2 regions of the Paenibacillus sp. FSL R10-2796 genome follow, and region 1 is predicted to be linked to the other one. Evidence: predicted binding sites of a transcription regulator. Region 1 holds the regulator's gene; the other holds the start of a gene.
The links. Region 1 encodes NrdR, which represses ribonucleotide reductase genes. Its sites were predicted from a motif close to AACACNATATATNGTGTT; they were not measured.

Region 1 (7,786 bases):
ACAAGGTGTCTCTTTCGATGTCGGTTAACGAAATGTCCCAGTCATAGGCTAAATCCGAAGCAAACACGTAGTGGGAATGTACATCTGCGCTTACGACAATATGAGTTTGCATGAGGTTATCTTCGAGGTTATCGTAGCGATACTTGCCATGTCCTTTTTTTCGAACGTTGTTCAAGTGATACAGAATTTTATCAGTGTTGATCCAGATCCTTTTAAAGGTCTTATCCTGCAATGGCTTCGCTTCATGCTTCTCTAGAAATTCTAGACACCGTTTATAGAGCAGTTCCAACTTTGCGTAGTAGGTACTGGAGCCGATTTCTAAAATCTCGCAGGTGCGCTTTACAGGCGTTCTAGCGGTTAAGTTTTTAGCAAACATATACAGCACTTCGTTTCGCTGCTGGTGGTAGTTAAATGATCTCCGTTGATCGGGAAGAACGTTCGTTAACTTCAGACAGGTCTTGCATTGCCACTTCTGCGAGTTACTACTGCTTGTCCCCCGTTTATAAAAGGACTTTGGTTGTTTGAGTGGGGTTAGCGCTGCATTTAAGCATGCTTCGCGATGAAAAACATACGTCTCGTCGATGTTTTGTACGCTGTTTTGGGTCACCAAACGTTTGATTTCTTCTACGGCTGCCCAGTTTGACAAGGTCACGCTGTTACACCCCCACGTCAAATAGCCCGTACGTGGCAGTGGTTCTTCTGCATTACAAACGATTCGCTGGTCTTTTTCTTTGGGATTTCCTTTTAAACGATAACGATAAATCGGTTTTCTTGTTGATTTTCCAATGATGGTTTGCGGCATGCCAAACCACCGACAAAAAGGGTTGGTGCATGTATTGAGTTGAATGGAAAAGGTCTTTCCCTTCCACACAAAAGAAGTGGGATCGTACAGTCTGCGATACTTTTTAGCAAATTGCATGGGCGCTAACTGAGGGTAGTCGCTTTTTCGCTGTTCCAATTCTTCCACACTAGGTAAAGGAACATCCACCAAGTTGTCCCTAAGCGTAGCCAATCGCTTAATTTTCCCCACTTGCGCTCTCCTTTACGGCTTCTTCTGGAAAGAGCTGCTTTGCAATTCGAGTGTTCCGCCGCTTCTTCTGAATCCATGCGATAAAGTCGGGATCATCCAAAATATTCAGTAAAAAGGTATCGACCACCTCGTCTTCACTGAAGCCTGTATATTCGGCATAAAATTTGACGGTGTGTTTGGTTCGATCGGATACCTCCCAGATGGTTTTATTGACCGTTTTTTCTTTCGGTTTAATAAATTTCATTTGCCTTATCCCTCCAAACACTGATATTATGATTTTAATAATATTAAACCGATAATGAAAATAAAACAATAACAATTGACACAGAAATTGACAGCTTTATTGACTTATGAATTGACACAGAAATTGACGTCATTTTTAAATTGTAATGAATTCATTACAATTAAATATCCCTTACCTATTTATTAGCCAATTTTCGAGAAATATTCACTACAAACGTTGATATAACAACAAAAATGGAGTGCCAAAACTGTTGCCAGTTTGCACTCCATTTGCTATGTCATTTCTATGTTTTTCACCTCAAAATGGAACGGGATACTCTCACAAGGGATCGGTCTATTTCTGATCGTAGTACTATAAAATGTCGGACTGGCGGAATGTTGAGATACAACGGACCGAGGTGCTCTTATTTTCTCATTATGGGGCGTTTTCCCAAGCTATCGGACTCCTACGCACTTATTTAGTCTTTTCAAAACAAAATACTGCTACTGGAGAGGAAATAAGTGCGCTACGGTCCGATCACTCGACTAATTTCACTAAATAAAGAAAATAAGAGCTATACAGTCCGCAGGATCATGAATGGGTGATTCGAACGGACATGAGGTTAGTTTCACTAATTAAATCAGTTTCCAAAGAAACCTTTCTGCTGCAAAATGTCTTGCGTATCGTTCCATAATTTATTTTCCATTACCTTATCTCCTCCCGGTTGTACGGGTACAATGGGATTGCCTGTCCCAACGTTAAAATATCCCCCACTGCTCTCTTGATACTTAGGATCGGTCATTAAACGAATAATGATCTCCGCTCCTTTACGAGGATCGCCAATACGAAAGAAATTCAATAAGTGCTTAAGCATCGAAGAAAACCAAAGTTCACGCCCGAGACCTGTAACGTTAAAGCCCGGATTCAATGCATGAACGCGAATTCCCGTTCCCGCCCAGCGGCGTGCAAGCTCACTGGTAAACATAATGTTTAGCAGTTTGGTTTTCCCATAAATCTCAGAAGATCCTCTGGAAGTAAAAGAAGCTGTATTGAGCAAATCTTCTGGCAACTTTAGTACTCCATGCCGGCGTGAAGCTTCCGAAGCAACATTTATAATTTTTGCATTTCCTGCTGCTCTCAAAGAACGTTCTAAGGTTTGCGTCAATAACCATGGTGCAAAATAGTTCACAGCCATCATTTCTGAGAATCCATCGGCAGTTATCCGCTGTTCAAACCCATGAAGCCCTGCGTTATTTATTAACACGTCTATCTTCGGAAAAACACTAGATATTTCTTGTCCTAACCTAGTGACATCCCTCATTGAAGATAAATCTCCGTAGAAAAAACTAATTTCGGCTGCTGGTACGCTCTCCTTTATCATTTTTTCAGTTACTTCCGAACGGGTTTTACTCCTTGCAGTTAGAACAAGATGGGCACCCTGCTTTGCCATTTCAAGTGCAACGAGTTGTCCCAAACCGCTTGTAGCTCCAGTAATTACAATAATCGGCTTTGTCATCATCTACATTCTCCTTTATATCAGGAATTCATCAGGGGCAATTTCATTTTGACAGCGTATTGTCCAAATCATATAATTGATATATATCAACTATATGTTGATGATTGACATATGTCAACTAAATAGATGTATGACAACTTTAAAATACAAGGGTAGGTGGTTAAAACAATGAATACTGAACGTAAAGACACGTTGAGAGGACAATTAGAACTGAAGCTAGGTGGACAAATTAGTGCTCTCATTAGCGCTTCGCATGCCCTAAATGTCAGAACTGCTGCCGCTTTCGATTCATCTATACAGCCTGCTGCTTTCCATATAGTCCGTTGGCTGTACTCTTATGGACCAACAAGCGCCTCTGTGTTGGCAGAATCAACGGCTATGGATCGTAGTTCAGTCAGCCGTCTCATCAAGCAACTCGAAAATTTGGGTTATGTTAGAAGAGAAGACTCTCCTAATGATCGTCGAGCCATCCTTCTTACACTCACTGAACTTGGACGACAAAAAACCTTTGATGCGCTGCAGGATAAGGAATTCATATTTTATGAGCGCATAGCTCAATGGGATAATCAACAGCTTGAAACCTTTATTCAAATGCTTCAGGAGTTTAATGGATTTAATGATAATTAATAAATGGGAACAAAAAAAGAAACAGCATCTTGCTGTTTCTTTAGATATGGATTGTCTGTAATTGGAGCCAGCAATTGTCATTGATGTTCATGTTCGGCATGTTCATTATTGCACTGCTCAACTACCTCAAAAAGAAATAGACCGCCCTCTCGCAAAGGAATGCGGTCTATTTCCTGACTAAACTTCCGAAGCCGCCGCCCTTAAAAGCGGCTATTGCACTGGGAGTCGTGTTTCCGCACGACTCTCTTTGCATTGTACGTTTTATCTACCCAAACTATACCACGATCAAAACCAAATAAAAAGTCACTCTTCCCCAAACAACAAAGAAACGGCATTTCTGCCGTTTCTTTAGGATGGACTCTCAGGGGCTCGAACCCTGGACAAATAGATTAAGAGTCTACTGCTCTACCAACTGAGCTAAGAGTCCATATGATGTTTGGTGGAGCCAAGGGGGATCGAACCCCTGACCTCATCGCTGCCAGCGATGCGCTCTCCCAGCTGAGCTATGGCCCCAAACTGAAATTTCAGATGTATGTAATCATACATTTTTTAATTTTAGTTTGGTCGTAATTGAGTTGTTCCGATAAACTCAAGCGTCGTAGGCGACTTCTATATAATATAAAAAATCGCCCTCTATGTCAACACTTTTTTTTAAAATTCATTTTTCCACTCAAATTCCCCGCTCAAAACTCAGAGGAAACAAACCAGTACAAGCACTCCTAACAGACTCTAGGATTGGCTGTAACGCCCTAACTGGACAAAAACCTATAATCCCTCTAATTCTCCCGTACTCTTGGATAGCAGCCCCTTGAGTTCCTTCATGAACATATTAATATCCTTGAACTGGCGATATACGGACGCAAAACGAACGTAAGCCACTTCATCTACTGGGTAGAGCTGCTCCATCACGAATTCACCAATCTGTTGGCTTTCCACTTCCGCAACGGCGATGCCGCGCAGAGATTTCTCAACCTCGGACACGATCTTTTCTAGACGTTCCACAGAAACCGGCCGTTTCTCACAAGCACGGATGAGACCACGGAGTATTTTATCACGACTGAATTCCTCACGGCTGCCGTCTTTTTTAATTACAATGAGTGGCGTTTCTTCAATCATTTCAAAAGTAGTGAAACGTTTGCTGCAACGCTCACATTCACGCCTACGACGGATTGACTTATTTTCATTCGCTGGTCGCGAGTCCAGCACTTTAGTATTTGTGTGATCACAGTAAGGGCATTTCATAAGCTTCATCACTTCCTAATACATAATGGTTTGGTCCCGGAACGTTATAAATCCGGCTTTTGAACGGCTTTTTTATTATTTCCAGAAATCACCGTTTTTTTCTTGTAATGATAATGGCAAGTCCGGCACATAATACAGTTACCAACAGAGGAGGTGAACAGCAATGAGCCAAAGCAACAACTCCAATAACCTTGTAGCTCCAAATTCCCGCGGTGCCTTGGAACAACTTAAATACGAAGTTGCCCAAGAACTAGGAATCACGCTTTCCCCAGATGGTTACCAAGGCAATAAAACTTCTTATGAAAATGGTTCGATCGGTGGTTACATCACTAAACGTCTTGTAACCCTGGCAGAACAACAACTGGCAGGTCAATACAAATAACCTGACCAACATAAGCTTTTTGAAGAAGTATTAAACGACCTACAGGTCGTTTAATACTTCTTTTTATACATAACACGGTAGAAATTAAAATTCTTTGTAAATGTCCGTGTACTGATCATAGTAATAATTAACGCGCTGTACATAATGCCTGGTTTCACCAATGGGAATATCTTTAATGGTTGCATCTGTCCCATCCCAGACCCCTTCGTCCAACCAGCGTTGAACTTTTCCGGGCCCAGCATTATAGGCTGCGATAATTGCTGTACGTTTACCTTCGAACTGACGGGATAAAGTTGAAAGATACCATGTACCCAGTTCAATATTAGCCGAAGGCTCATGCTTGAGTTCTTCCATAGATACGTTTGGAAGCTTGGCCTTTTCCAGCGCCCACTTCGCGGTATCCGGCATAAGCTGCATCAGCCCTAGTGCGCCTTTTTTGGATTCTCGTCCAGTTTTGAAGTTCGTTTCTACACGAATAATCGCGGTTACAAGAAACGGGTCTATCTCATAAGTGATGCTGTGCTTGCGAATCTCATCTTTAAAATGGATGGGATAAAACCACGACATCCAGTTAGTGCTCAGAAACAATATTGCCGTAAAACCCACAAATAGCAGAAGCAGTACTCTTTTTTTACGTAGCCATTTCATGATAAACCCAGCCTGTCCCAAAAAACAGCAACCTGTTGCTCAGTGTACGCAAGATCGCCACTGTTGTCGATGATGTAGTCCGCTTTATTACGTTTCTGTTCAATATCCATCTGTGCATTCAATCGCGCTTCTGCTTCTTCTAAAGAGAGCCTATTACGTTCCATTAATCGAGCAATTTGCATATCACGGGGAACGTACACTACTACAATCTCATGGAACAGGGTCTCAAGCCCTGATTCAAAAAGAAGCGGAATATCCACAATAATAAGCCGCTTCGGCTCTTCCTGCTCCATGCTGTACATACGGTCTTTGATTTCCTGCCGGATGGCAGGATGCGTCAAATTGTTCAAGGTTTGCAGGGCCACAGGATCTTGAAAGACGATTTCACCTAATTTGGCCCTATTCAGTGTTCCATCCGTAAAAAGGATCTCTTTTCCGAATTGCTTAGCAGCAGCAGCCAACACTTCATGCCCGGGAAGCATAACTTCTCTGGCGATCACATCGGCATCAACCAGCCTCGCTCCCTTGTTCACAAGCAGTGCAGACACTGTGCTTTTTCCGGATGCGATTCCTCCGGTTAAGCCTATAATCATGTACTCACCTCATAATAGCTTCAGTATTCCCATTGCAATTAATAATAACGCTGGTAATGCGGCAGCATGCTTCATCCAGTAGTTCCCGGCAAATCTAAGTCCAGTCTTCATACCCAGCAATAGAAATGTACCACTAAACAAAGCTATTGTAAGTGATGTCCATATCGGATTGAAGCCAAGCAGCGCTGCGCCAAGTCCAGCCCCAAAAGCATCCAGAGAGAGCGCAATCCCCAGTATCATCGCTTCCATCGAAGAGATGCTTCCTGAGGCATCCATATCCGCAGAAGACGGGGTACGCAAGATCTGTACTACGATCCCCAAACGGCGAAGCTCAAGTGAAAAAACAGCTGATTTCAACGGTTCATCATTCATAACAGGTTCTGTACCCGCTTCAGAATCAGCAGCTACCTCTGCCCAAGCCTGCTCGGAAAATGAGCCCTTATCTACCGTTTCAGCTTTACGTCCGCCATCTGCATCTTTCTCTTTCTGCATCAGCATCTGAACAAGCGACCAGCACCCCATTAGCACAAGTATAACTGCACCAACTATAGAAGCTGCATTCGGAGACACTACCTTGGCAAGCAAAACCCCAACCTGCATCGATACACAGATAACTACCCCCGAACAGAGCGAGATAATCAGAACGGAGAGCAGTGGTATTTTCATTTTACGCAGCCCATATGTAATTCCTACACCAAAACCATCCAAACTCAAGGCAAACGCTAGCAATAGCAGTGAAAATAATGGGCTGAGCACCCGCAATCCCTCCTGTGAAGAACCGGAAAACTGAAATTTTATCGTTTCAGCTTCCGTTCTCTATTAAGCATTCTTCACACAGTATATGGGCGGGACAAGTAGTGGGTGCCAACCTTATTATTTCAACAAATTCAGTGAACAGTCGGACGCTGGCAATTTGGACAATAATGCGTGCCACGACCGCCTACAACCGTCTTCTCAATCATCGTTCCGCAGTTACTACACGGCTGATCCTTACGACCGTAAATCAATAGCTGCTGCTGATACGTACCGCTCTCACCTTGGCCATTAACATATGACTTAACAGATGAACCTCCGGCGTTAACCGCTTCGGCCAGCGTGCTTACAATAGCATGATGCAGCTTGTCCAATTGATTGTCCGTGAGCGCTTTGGCGCTGTCTTCAGGATGGATACCCGCACGGTGCAACGACTCATCTACATAAATATTGCCGATGCCGACGATATATTCCTGATTAAGCAGCAGCGATTTAATTTTGGTGCTTTTACCGGACACGATCTGCTTAAACCTCTCCGGTGTAAAAGAAGGCTCCAGCGGCTCCTGCCCCAGCTTATTTAAAGGCGGCAGCTGAAGATCTTCTCCCATCTGAAAAAGATGCATTGTCCCGAATTGGCGAACATCCGTGTAACGCAGCTCAGTTCCATCCGTAAAATGAAAAATCACATGTGTATGCTTGTCCAGTGGGTCATCATTTGAAAAAAGTCCGTAACGGCCTTCCATCCGTAAATGTGACACAAGCACCAGACCAT
Region 2 (7,786 bases), 660 kb from region 1:
CCAAGTATGGTAGTGAGCTCCGTACACTTTTTCAGAACCGCTGCCGGAAGTCATTTTTCTGGCCAACTCATCATATTGCTCGAATGTCATATCATTGCTTGGATATTCCACGCCTGCTTTGTCGAACAAATCTTTATTGTAGTAGAGAATCCAGAAATCGCTGCGGAAAGGAAGCGCATACACCTCATCGTTCACTTCGATTTGTTCTACAGTACCTCCATATACCGAAGGATCAATAGCGTTGCCACTCATAAAGCTTTTAAGCGGCTCCAGGTGATTCTGTTTCACAAGGTTCGAGTAGCCCGGAATATCTTTAATTGTAAGTACGTCCAGATCTGCGCCACCGGACAGTTGTGTGCTTAACATGGTCATATAGTCCGTCGACCCCAGATCGACATATTCGATTGTTACATTCGGATGCTCAGCTTTATAGGCATCGATTAGCGGCTTGTAGTAAGCGGTAGCTTCCCAATCCCACAAGGCCCATTTCAAAGTCACAGGCTCCTGGCTCGGTTCAGCGGAAGCGTTTGCAGAATTCCCCGTTGCTGGAGCTGTCGTTGCAGCAGCACCTTCGTTGTTGTTATTACCAGAACATCCAGCCAACAGACTCATGGAGAATACTGTGGCGAGGGTTATGCCATAGAATCTTTTCAGTTTCATTTAAATATCCCCTTTTCTTCTGATTGTGTAACTACGATCGGCTCTTCTGAGCTTAGTTCAAAGTTTATAGCTTTTTTCGCAAGAATGGCATGCATTATCAAACAAAGTTCATTCACTTTTCTGTGTTCTTCTTCCCTGCTCCGGTTCAAACCTGTAATTTTCTATCTAAAACATGTAAAATATTCAGCTTATGTACCTCCCCCTGTATCGGAACGCAGGAATATGCTATGGTATATGAAAACGCTTTATATGTTTTCACATTTTGTAGAGGAGTGTTAAATACGGTAAGAAAATCCACCATTAAAAGTCGCATTATTCTGCTCATGGCCGTATTCGCACTGCTGATAGCGTCGCTGTTGTCTTTTTTTAGCTATGAATTAATTACTTATTATCAGCGTAAAACAACCATCCAGGCGACCGAATTCAATCTGCAGCTGGTATCCCATATTATTGAACAGGATTTAATTGATCTGTCATCGCTGGCGATGACTTGCAGCACTAACTCTTCTACTAATACCCTGATTACAGACTACTTCAGCTCACCTAAGGCTAGCTCTAAGGAAGCAGTTAATGTATTCAACTCGATGCAGCAGGACTTCCTGAACAACCGCTCCAACAGCTATGCCCGCCGTCTGATTGTTACGGACAGCAACGGAAAGTTTCTGCAGGTGGATAAAACCGGCACCTCTGTTCCGCTTACCATACACAATATCGGTCAAATTACCGGCCTTAGCAATGATGCCGAGGAGAAATGGGACCGGGTGATCAAGGACCCGCTCTCCAACACGAACGGAATTCCTTTTGTTTTTCCTATTTACGGCAAAGGAGCTTCCCGCGTTGGAACAGTGTACCTGTTAGCGAATACCACTGTTATTACCGACAAGCTGAAAGGGTACTCCCTGCCGAAGAATTCCCGGCTGCTGCTGACGCTCGGCAATCATCATTATCAGCTCATCGGCGACCAGGTCATCGCCATTGCAGAGCCGTATGAACCGGTGGCCTATACCAATGATAAACCTGTCGGTCCGCAAACTGAGCTATCCATGGTCAAGCTCGAGGACGAGAAAGAGAGCCATATCGTGGTATCTTATCCCGTACGCAGCGGAGTCATTCTGTCACAGACTTTATCCAATGACCTGTTCGCTCCCAAGACAAATATATGGATTCTGGTTATGCTCGGCGTCTGTCTCCTGGTTATTGTCTTAAGCGCTATCATTACGCTGTATCTGACCCGTACCATCAGTCTTCCGGTGGAAAAACTGAAGAAGCGGATTGATAAGATCGCCCAGGGCAATTTCCTGCTGGACCGCAATATCGAATGGAACAGCGAGCTTGGCGATGTCGGCCGGGGCATTAACCGCCTGTCCCAAGATATCGTAGCGCTTATGGACAGCCGGCTCGCTGACGAGAAACAGAAGCAGGAGCTGGAATACCGGATGCTGCAGAGTCAGATCAATCCCCATTTCCTGTACAACACACTGAATTCGATCAAATGGATGGCTACAATTCAGAATGCTACCGGCATCGCGGAAATGACCACTTCACTATCCAGACTGCTGCGCAGCATCGCCAAAGACAACCGTAGACTAATGCCGTTGAAAGATGAGCTGAGCCTGCTGGATGATTATTTTCTAATTCAGAAATACCGCTATGGCAGTACGGTCTCTATGGTAAAGGAGATTGACAACGAGGAACTGCTAACCGGCCTAATTCCACGATTCACGCTCCAGCCCCTGGTCGAGAACGCCATCTTCCATGGCATCGAGCCCAAAGGCAGAGGAGAAATTCTCATTAAGGTGACCAAAAGTGGATTCGCCGATATTCTAGTTACGATTGAAGACAATGGTGTAGGGATGAAGGAAGAAGAAATCTCCACGATTCTGTCGAATCCAGGTGATGGAAGCAAAGAAATGCCCGAGAATATTGGACTCCGCAGCGTAAATGAACGTTTGCGCCTGGCATTTGGGGATAATTACGGTCTTTCGATTGAGAGTGAGTCGGGCCAATATACCCGGATGAAGATTCTTCTGCCGTTCCTGCAAAAGGAATAGAGTAGCATATCAAGCAAGGATGTGATGGAATTGATCAAGTTGTTAATTGCTGATGACGAGGCGCTGGTCTGCATCGGCTTGCAGTCCATGCTGAAGTGGGAGCAATATAATATAGAAATTGTCGGCATTGCACACAACGGGGCTCAAGAGGAAGAAATGATTGACACCCTACGTCCTGACATCGTAATCAGCGATATAAAAATGCCAATTAAAAGCGGCTTAGAAGTTGCCAATGCGGTACGCAAAAAACACGGCCGGCTTCCGCTGTTCATCATCTTAACAAGCTACGAGGAATTCGAATACGCGCGTGGAGCGATTGAAGTGCAGGCCACAGATTATCTAGTGAAGCTAGAACTGACACCAGAGGCACTTGATGCCTCCATTCGGAAAGCAATTTCCCAGTTGGAGGCTTTTCAAACCCTAGACAGCTATCCCATGCTTACTCATAGAGGCAATCTACAAGCTCAACGCGATAAATTTTTCATCCGCCTGTTCAATAACTTATTCGCAAATAAAAACCAGTACCTTTTGCAGAGAGATGATTTAAACCTTGAGCTCAAGGAACCTGCTTATCTAGTCTGCACTTGCCGTATTTTGGGGCCAGACAGTGTCCCGCCCCGCGGCGATAAAATGGTTGCTCTGTGCTCAAGTACCGTCCAAATGGCTAAAGATACGCTTACTTCCATAAGACCTTGTTATGTGAGCAGTCTGGACTTGCGCAATTTTGCTGTAACCCTGCCCGTCAACGGGACGGATTCACGGCAATGGATGCCTGAGATTGAAATGCTATTGACCCATATGGCCTCCATACTCCATAACTACTTCAATGTAAGGATCATCGGCGCGATCGGCTTTGCGGTCGAGGATCCTTATTTGCTGCGGGAAAGCTACCTCGCTGCGCGAAAAGCGCTTCCTGCTGCGGTTAAAGCACAGTCGTTTGTGTTTTTTGCCGAAGGAGAGTCGCTGGAGCAGGATCATCTGTTGTTTGATTTCTCCGAATTGCGTACAGAGATCCGCCGTGCTTTTGAAGAAATGGATACCCAAGCTTTATACGCCATTATCTCCAAAATGATCGAAATCTTCGACGGCCGGGCCGACCTGCTGGTTCCCGCCACTGATGCCGCCTGCAACATTCTGTACATGGCCACTTCACTGCTCGCAGACGGTGAGAACATTGTGGAACAAATTTTCGAAAATGAACCGGAGGGCTACCGGGCTATCTACCAGATGCATACGATTGAAGAGATCGCTGGCTGGCTGATCCAGTTCCGGGACGGTTGCTCAGACATCCTCTCTACCCGCAGACAAAGCTACAAGGAGCAGCTCGTCAAAAATGTCCAAGAGTATATTAAACGAAATCTCGGAACTAAGCTCTCGCTCAATCAAGTGGCTGATGTCTTCAATTTCAGTCCCAACTATCTGAGCCACCTTTTCTCCAAGGTTGCCAAGGTCAACTATGTGGAATATATCACGGAGATCAAAATCACGACAGCCAAAGAAATGATGGCACGTGGGGAAGGTCGCATCTACGAAATCTCACAGAAGCTGGGATATGAGAGTGCCTTCTATTTCAGTAAAGTTTTCAAAAAGGTAACCGGAATTTCCCCCAGGGAATACATGCAGCAACTTAAAGCAGATTCACCATCTGACCGAAGCCTCGGAGTGAACAACCGTTCTTGAGATCAAGAGATTATTAAGAATAATCCCACTTCGCAAAAATAAAGCCAATAAATCTGCAAGGAGCAGGCTCTGTTCCTTACAGATTTATTGGCTCGCCATCACCCTCAGCAGCATCCCTAAGTATCACCCTTATTCCTGCAATTTTTTTATTTTTATTTTTAAACTAGCAAAATGCTAATACTCCGGTCTTTCTGCCCTAAAAGTCTACCAAAAAACCGCTTACGAGACACTTTCCCAGCTATTAAGACTGCTGTTCCCATATTGACTTTTCAACATATAGTAATTAAAATAAACAACGCACACTAAATATAGTATAGATACGATTTTTCAGAATTTATAGCTTATCCATTCAGTTTTCATACTATTTTCAATAGTTTTTAATATTTACAGGGGGACAGACACCATGCTAGTCGCGTATGATTCAAAAACAGGAAATGTCAGACGCTTCATCAGCAAACTTAAGTTGCCGGCTGTGCAGATTGAGGAGCATATGACGATTGATGAGCCCTATGTGCTTATTACATATACCACCGGCTTTGGACAGATTCCAGAAAAGGTGTCTACTTTCTTAAAGAACAATAATGCCAATCTTAAGGGCATCGCCGCCAGCGGCAATAAGAACTGGGGCGAGCTGTTCGCGCACAGCGCGGACTTGATTGCAGATCGGTATAACGTGCCCGTTATCGGTAAATTTGAGTTATCGGGTACATTTGGCGATGTAGAACGGATTAAACAGGAGGTGAGCCGGGTTGCGGCATATTGAATTAAACAACATGTTGATGAAGAGAGACGAAAGTGGCTTCTTTCAGCTAGACAAAGATCTTGAGGCAGTAGCCGAATTTATGCGGGATGTAGAGCGGCGGAGTCTGGTTTTTGCGAATACAAAAGCCAAGGTTGATTATATGATTGAACAGGATTTCTACGAGAATTTTTATGAACAGTACAGCACGGCGGAAATTGAAGAAGTCTACCAGATTACCCATGCCTACAACTTCAGTTTTCCATCTTATATGGCAGCTTCGAAATTCTACACGGATTACGCTGTAAAAACCAATGACCGCAAACAATATCTGGAGCATTATCCGGACCGTGTGGCGGCAGTCGCCCTTCACCTGGGACGCGGCAACGCCGATACTGCGGGGGTACTTGCCCGTTCGATGATGGAACAGCGCCTGCAACCTGCGACACCAACCTTCTTAAATGCCGGTAAGAGCCGGCGTGGTGAGCTCGTCTCCTGCTTCCTAATCGAAATGGACGACTCGCTCAATTCCATCAACTATGTGCTGAATACCTGCATGCAGTTGTCGAAGATCGGTGGCGGTGTGGCCGTTAACCTATCCAAGCTACGCTCCCGTGGTGAAACTATCAAGGGTGTTGAGGATGCTGCGAAGGGAATTATACCTGTACTCAAGCTGATGGAAGACGGCTTCTCCTATGCAGATCAGATGGGTCAACGTAAAGGATCAGGAGCAGCCTATTACAATATTTTTGGCTGGGACGTTCTGGAATTCCTCGACAGCAAGAAAATCAACGCTGACGAAAAAACAAGACTCAAAACCCTGTCCATCGGCCTGATTATTCCAAACCGCTTCTATAAGCTGGCGAAGGACAATGAAGCGCTGCATGTATTTGCTCCTTACAGTGTGTACAAAGCCTACGGCACGCATCTCGACGATATGGATCTGGATGACATGTATGATAAGCTGCTGGCCGATCCACGTGTCAAAAAGAAGAAAGCTATGAGCGCACGGGATATGCTGACCAAAATTGCCATGATCCAGCTGGAATCTGGCTATCCATATATCATGAACAAGAGCAATGCCAATGCGGCCCATGCCCTGAAAAACGTCGGACAGATCAAAATGTCCAACCTTTGTACTGAAATCTTTCAACTGCAGGAGACCTCAGAGATTGCCGACTACGGACAGGAGAGTACAATCCGCCGCGATGTAAGCTGCAATCTGGCTTCCTTGAACATTGTTAACGTGATGGAACATGGCAAAATCCGTGAATCCGTACATGAGGGCATGATCGCCCTGACCGCTGTTAGCGATATGACCAGTATTTCCAATGCCCCAGGCGTAGCCAAAGCAAACAAGGAAATGCACTCTGTCGGTCTTGGCGTCATGAATCTGCACGGCTATCTGGCTAAGAACAACATTGCTTATGAAAGCGAGCAGGCCCGCGATTTTGCCCGGACCTTCTTTATGACTATGAATTTCCACTCGCTGGAGAAAAGCATGGAAATCGCTGCCGCAACGGGCCGATCTTTCCATGGATTTGAGGCTTCTGATTATGCTACGGGAGCTTATTTCGAGCGTTACCTGACTACTGATTACCGCCCGGCTACCCCAAGGGTACAAGAGTTATTCGGAGATATTTATATCCCATCCCCAGCAGACTGGGAACAATTGCGGGATGCGGTAAAAACAAATGGCCTATACCATGCTTACCGTTTGGCGATTGCGCCAACGGCCAGCATTTCCTATATCCAAAACGCCACTTCAAGCGTTATGCCGATTGTTGAGCAGATTGAGACTCGGACTTATGCTAATTCAACTACTTATTATCCGATGCCGTACCTGCGGCCGGACAATGTGTTTTTCTATAAATCGGCTTACCAGATGGACCAGTTCAAGGTAATCGATCTGATCGCGGAAATTCAGCCCCATATCGACCAGGGTATCTCGACAGTTCTGCATGTTAACAGTGATGTTTCCACCAGAGAACTGGCCCGCTCCTACCTGTATGCGGCGCATAAAGGCTTGAAGTCGCTGTATTACACACGGACCAAAAAGCTGTCCGTCGAGGAATGCCTCACCTGCTCGATCTAAAAGGAAGGCTATAGCCGCAGAAAAGGAGATTGCAATATTATGACCGCTATCCAAGCCGTTAACTGGAACCGTCCCGACGACGATTTCTCATTGATGTTCTGGAATCAGAACATTATGCAATTCTGGACGGACGATGAAATTCCATTATCCGATGATAAAATGTCCTGGCTCACGCTCAGTGAGCAAGAAAAGGACTCCTATATGAAGGTGCTGGGCGGTCTGACACTGCTGGATACGATTCAAGGCGGAGTCGGAATGCCACAGATTATGGAGCATGTCGAAGGCCTTCAACGTAAAGCCGTACTGGGCTTCATGGGTATGATGGAACAAATTCACGCCAAATCGTACAGCAGTATTTTCACCACTTTGTCCTCTACAGAGGAGATCGACAGTGTATTCCGCTGGGTAGAAGAGAACCCCTTCCTCCAGTTCAAAGCGGAGACCATCTCACAATATTACAAAAACATAGACTCACCAAAAGACCTGTACCTCGCCATGGCAGCCTCCGTGCTGCTCGAGAGCTACTTGTTCTACAGTGGTTTCTTCTATCCCCTATATCTG

Region 2: the regulator NrdR is predicted to act here: its motif matches at 4,690-4,707, upstream of nrdI (class Ib ribonucleoside-diphosphate reductase assembly flavoprotein NrdI).

What each region holds. Positions count from the first base shown of each region.
Region 1 covers NZ_CP150178.1:2,347,113-2,354,898, reverse strand. Annotated here, with positions in the region: gene NST58_RS10475 (insertion element protein) at 1-1,030, opposite strand, end outside; gene NST58_RS10470 (hypothetical protein) at 1,017-1,274, opposite strand; gene NST58_RS10465 (SDR family NAD(P)-dependent oxidoreductase) at 1,894-2,772, opposite strand; gene NST58_RS10460 (MarR family transcriptional regulator) at 2,938-3,396, shown strand; tRNA gene NST58_RS10455 (tRNA-Lys) at 3,751-3,823, opposite strand; tRNA gene NST58_RS10450 (tRNA-Ala) at 3,834-3,909, opposite strand; gene nrdR (transcriptional regulator NrdR) at 4,162-4,638, opposite strand; gene NST58_RS10440 (alpha/beta-type small acid-soluble spore protein) at 4,802-5,020, shown strand; gene NST58_RS10435 (lytic transglycosylase domain-containing protein) at 5,105-5,668, opposite strand; gene coaE (dephospho-CoA kinase) at 5,665-6,261, opposite strand; gene NST58_RS10425 (manganese efflux pump) at 6,271-7,017, opposite strand; gene mutM (DNA-formamidopyrimidine glycosylase) at 7,149-7,786, opposite strand, start outside.
Region 2 covers NZ_CP150178.1:1,689,058-1,696,843, reverse strand. Annotated here, with positions in the region: gene NST58_RS07830 (sugar ABC transporter substrate-binding protein) at 1-660, opposite strand, end outside; gene NST58_RS07825 (sensor histidine kinase) at 888-2,711, shown strand; gene NST58_RS07820 (helix-turn-helix domain-containing protein) at 2,742-4,391, shown strand; gene nrdI (class Ib ribonucleoside-diphosphate reductase assembly flavoprotein NrdI) at 4,795-5,154, shown strand; gene nrdE (class 1b ribonucleoside-diphosphate reductase subunit alpha) at 5,141-7,225, shown strand; gene nrdF (class 1b ribonucleoside-diphosphate reductase subunit beta) at 7,265-7,786, shown strand, end outside.